Regions from separate parts of the Brevundimonas sp. ALps5 genome, predicted to be linked through region 2. Evidence: riboswitches for the same ligand, from Rfam matches in the RefSeq annotation. Region 2 holds a riboswitch; the other holds the start of a gene.

Region 1 (2,446 bases), 1.3 Mb from region 2:
CCAGAGCGTCTCCGGCGTCGCGAGCCAGGATGGCTTGGGCAGGCTGCCGGCGGTGGAGGTGGGCAACAGGGTTTTCATGACGGAGGACTCCTACTTTTGGGCTGATCAGGCGGCGAAGTCGGCGGACCACTGCTCCAGCAGGGCCCGATGCGGCCTGATGAAGCGCTCCTCGACGAACCGGCCTTGCTCGATCGCGAGGCGGCTGCGCTCTTCCCGGTCGTAGACGATGCGGGTCAGCGAATAGTCCTGCCCTTTCAGGCTTGGCCGGTACTGCTCCGACGCCGGGGAGTTGGCGTTGTAGATTTCGGGCCGATAGATCTTCTGGAAGGTCTCCATCGTGCTGATCGTGCTGGCCAGCTCGAGGTCGGTGTAGTCACCGGTCAGGTCGCCCATGTGATAGAAGGCGAACGGCGCCACGCTGCCCCAGGGCATGAAATAGCGGGCCTTCATCCCCATCTTCGCGAAATACTGATCGGTCGGTGAGACCTCATCGTTCGCATATTCGAGACCCAGCACGGGGTGCTCGGTTCCGGTCCGATGGTAGGTCTTGTTGCTCGACACGCTGAGGCAGACGACGGGCGGCTTGCCGAAATTATCCCGGTAGGCGGCCGAGTTCAGGAAGGACTTGAACAGCTTGCCGTGCAGGTCGCCGAAGTCTTCCGGAGCGCCGGTGTTCGGGTGGGCTTTCAGGTGATCCGGCAGGACCACGCTGAAGTCGTAGTCGCGGACGTAGGAGGAAAAGTTGTTCCCCACGATCCCGTCGATCCGCTCGCCGGTCCGGCTGTCGAGAACGGTCGTTCGAAGGATTTCGATCAACGGGAAGGCGTCGTGATCATCCTCCCGGGGGAGACTCATCTCGACGGAGATGATCTCGAGCTCGACCGCATAACGATCCCCTTTGGGATTGTCCCGATGCGCCAGGGAATTGAAGCGGTTGTCGATCATGCGCAGGGCGCCGCGCAGGTTCTCCCGGCGGCTCTCGCCCCGGGCCAGATTGGCGAAGTTGGTCGTGATCCGCGTGTTCTCTGCGGGACGATAGTCTTCGTCGAGCGCGGTGCGCTTGATGGTGAATGTGAAGCCGGCGCCGCTCATTCGATCTCTGCCATTTGCTGTGACGAGACAGCGGACAGGGACGCGCGACCGCCCGCGCGGAAGAATCCCGTCGCGGCGCTCATGCGGCCTGACCGGACACCCCGCCGGAGGACGTTATCTGTCGGGGCAGGTCTCCTGGCTCACGGGTCACGGCTTCGGGTCCGGCCTTCCCGACGCACGAGTGCGTCAGTGACACGAGATGGACTTTCAGCTCGCCGCTTACAGTTGCGGGGGCAGCGCCGGCATCGAACCGGCTTCCCTCTTAGCTCCGCGCCCTCCGGGGAGGACGCGCAGAACCACGACAGTCGGCATTGAAGTCCCGACGCGATCGGATGTCAAGATACATATAAAGACATGTTTATATGTTTATGCGATTTCCAGCCGGACCATCCGACATGAAAAAGGCCCCGCCGTTTCCAGCGGGGCCTCGATCATTTCAGCGGTAGCGCCGTCGACTAGTCACGACGGGGACGACGGCCGCGGCCTTCGCCGCCGCCTTCGCGCTTTTTGCCGCCGCCGGTGTCTTCGGTCAGCGGGGCTTCACCGCGCTCGGCGCGTTCGGCGTTGATCTTGTCGGTGATGTCCTCACCGGTTTCCTGATCGACGACCTTCATCGACAGCTTGGTCTTGCCGCGGTCGTCGAAGCCCAGGAACTTGACCTTGACCTCTTGACCCTCGGACAGGACGTCGGCCGGGTTGGCGACGCGTTCCAGGGCGATCTGCGACACGTGGACCAGACCGTCCTTGGCGCCGAAGAAGTTCACGAAGGCGCCGAAGTCGACGACCTTCACGACCTTGCCGGAGTAGATCGTGCCGACTTCCGGTTCCGAGACGATGGACTGGATCCAGTTCTTGGCGGCGTCGATCTTTTCCTGGTCCGAGGCGGCGATCTTGACGGTGCCGTCGTCCTCGATGTTGACCTTGGCGCCGGTCTTTTCGACGATCTCGCGGATCACCTTGCCGCCGGTGCCGATGACTTCGCGGATCTTGTCGACCGGGACCTTGATGGACTCGATCTTGGGCGCGAACTCACCCAGCTCGGTGCGGGCGCCGTCGATGGCCTTGTCCATCTCGTCGAGGATGTGAAGGCGGCCGGCCGAAGCCTGGGCGATGGCCTTCTTCATGATCTCTTCGGTGATGCCGGCGACCTTGATGTCCATCTGCAGCGAGGTGATGCCGTCACGCGTGCCGGCGACCTTGAAGTCCATGTCGCCGAGGTGGTCTTCGTCACCCAGGATGTCCGACAGGATGGCGAACTCGCCCGACGGCTCCAGGATCAGGCCCATGGCGATGCCCGAGACGGGCTTCTTCAGGGGCACACCGGCGTCCATCAGGGCCAGCGACGAACCGCAGA
Region 2 (2,446 bases):
CGCTATGCCGTCGGGGAGACGCCGTCGTGACCGGGCCGCGTCGGATGGTGGACCGGTCAGTCCCGCGCGCGCCGAGGTCCCTGTCAAACGACCCGGGCGCCAACCGCATCCGCTGGATCGGGGCGATCGTCCTGGCGGTCCTGGGCTACTGGACCTGGAGCCATCAGAAGCCGGGATTCACCCAGCGCGCCGAGGCGGCGGCGAAGGCGGCGGGGGCGACCGAGGTCCATTTCGATCCGGCGCGGCAGCGGCAGGGCAAGACGGTGGTCTGCGGCGTCGCGGATGGAAAACTGGTCCTCTATCGCGAGCCGCAGGGGCTGGCGAAGGACGACGGCTCTCTGGCCTTCATCACCCTGTTCCGCGACGGCTGCGGCTGAGGGCATTTGGCCGCGCCCGGAAAACGCGGCCAAACCGTGCCAAATCGTGCCAGGCTGGCCAGGGATGTTGCGCCTTATCAGTGGCTTGGCAATTCCGAGTGACTCGACCCGGCCAGATTATGTGAAATCCGGCGGCCAGGCGTCGGGGCGGCGAAGAGGCGGGCTGGACCTGTCAAAGACCGTTCGGGCGACATGGCGACAGCTCTGATCCGACGCAAGACGAGAAGAGGAATAAATTCCTGATCGCGATGCGTCACCTGTCAGACGCGGCGCCCTCCATTGCCTGCGGCCCCGCTTTGGCCTAAGGCCCGCGTCGCGACAGGTTCCCCGGCGACGGGGATGAAAAGGGAACTCGGGTGAAAATCCCGGACTGCCCACGCAACTGTAAGCGGCGAGCCCGCGCACCACAGGCCACTGGATTCCAAAGGCGAAAGCCGGAGGGCCGGGAAGGCGGTGCGCACCGGTGTTGACCCGTGAGCCAGGAGACCTGCCCGTCGTGGTCGTCCTTCGCGCGGACGTGGTGTGCCGGGCGGAACGGGTCTTTTCCCGAATGACGACGTCTTCTTGTGCCGCGTTCGCGCGGCCGTGACGGGGCGCGTCTGTATCCGGTCATGGCTGTGCGGGCCCGGCTCGTCATCGCGTTGGGATTGGACCCGTTATGAGACCTGCACTTTACCTGGGCGCCGCCACGGCCGCGCTGCTTCTGACCGCCGGCGGAGCCGCCGCGCAAACCGTGAGCCCCTCCGACGACGCGACCCTGCCGGGCGACGTCATTGTCACCGCCAACCGCTCGGCCCAGAAGGCTGACCGCGTCGGCCAGTCGGTCACCGTCCTGACCGGCGAACAGATCCAGGCCAACCAGACGGTGGCGGTCGCCGACCTTCTGGCCCGCACGCCCGGCGTCAGCGTCACCAGCACCGGCGGCCTGGGCTCGGTCACCGCCCTGCGCATCCGCGGCGCCGAGGCCGACCAGACCCTGTTCGTCATCGACGGCGTCAAGATGAACGACCCCTCGGCGACCGGCGCCGGCTATAACCCCGGCAACCTGCTGACCGGCGACGTCGCCCGGATCGAGGTCCTGCGCGGGGCCCAGTCGACCCTGTGGGGCTCCCAGGCCATCGGCGGGGTGGTGAACCTGATCACCGCCGAGCCGACCCGTCCGTTCCAGGCGTCGCTGGACGCCGAGGCCGGTTCGCGCGGGACCTCGTACCTGCGTGGCGGCCTGGGCGGGGTCAGCGACCGCATCCTGTGGCGTGTGGCGGCCTCCCACTATCAGACCGACGGCTTCTCGACCTATGCGGCCGGGACCGAGAAGGACGGCTATGAGAACACGGGCCTGAGCGGCCGTCTGAACATCAAGCTGACGGACGACGTCTCGATCGATCTGCGCTCGGTCTATTCCAGCGCCCGCGTCGATTTCGACGGCTTCCCGCCGCCCTTCTACAGCTTCAACGACACGCGCGAATACGGCACGACCAAGGATCTGGTCGCCTATGCCGGCGTGAACTTCGACCTGTTCAAAGCCCGGCTGAAGAACCGCGTCGCCTATGGCTACACCCGCACGGACCGCCAGAATTTCGACCCGACATTCCCGGCGTCGCCCCTGACCTATGACTCGACCGGCAAGAACGAGCGGTACGAATACCAGGGCGTGTTCGACATCACCTCGGGCTGGGTCGCCACCTTCGGCGCCGAGCATGAGGATTCCGAGTTCACCGCGGCCCCGACCTCGGCCTCGGTCGGCCTCGACGGCTATTATCTGCAGGTCCAGGGCGAGGTCGTTGACGGCCTGACCCTGACCGGGGGCGTGCGTCGCGACGAGCACGATACGTTCGGCGGCAAGACCCTGGGTCAGGCGGCGGCGGCCTGGGCGCTGAACGGCGGCGCGACCGTGCTGCGCGCCAGCTATGGTCAGGGCTTCAAGGCGCCGAGCCTGTACCAACTCTACAGCGACTACGGGAACACCGGCCTGTCGCCGGAAGAGGCGGACGCCTGGGACGCCGGGGTCGAACAGCATCTGCTGGACGGCCGCGTGACCGTGTCGGCGACCTGGTTCGACCGGGAGACGA

The links. Region 2 has a riboswitch for cobalamin ahead of ACW172_RS12950 (TonB-dependent receptor plug domain-containing protein). Riboswitches for the same ligand answer to the same signal wherever they lie in the genome.
Region 1: another riboswitch for cobalamin. It lies ahead of ACW172_RS06630 (DUF1852 domain-containing protein); the one in region 2 lies ahead of ACW172_RS12950 (TonB-dependent receptor plug domain-containing protein).

What each region holds. Positions count from the first base shown of each region.
Region 1 is NZ_CM178744.1:1,387,583-1,390,028, forward strand. Features, by position in the region: gene ACW172_RS06625 (methionine synthase) at 1-78, opposite strand, end outside; gene ACW172_RS06630 (DUF1852 domain-containing protein) at 106-1,092, opposite strand; cobalamin riboswitch at 1,201-1,408, opposite strand; gene pnp (polyribonucleotide nucleotidyltransferase) at 1,548-2,446, opposite strand, start outside.
Region 2 is NZ_CM178744.1:2,693,286-2,695,731, forward strand. Features, by position in the region: gene ACW172_RS12940 (hypothetical protein) at 1-30, shown strand, start outside; gene ACW172_RS12945 (hypothetical protein) at 27-377, shown strand; cobalamin riboswitch at 681-886, shown strand; gene ACW172_RS12950 (TonB-dependent receptor plug domain-containing protein) at 1,036-2,446, shown strand, end outside.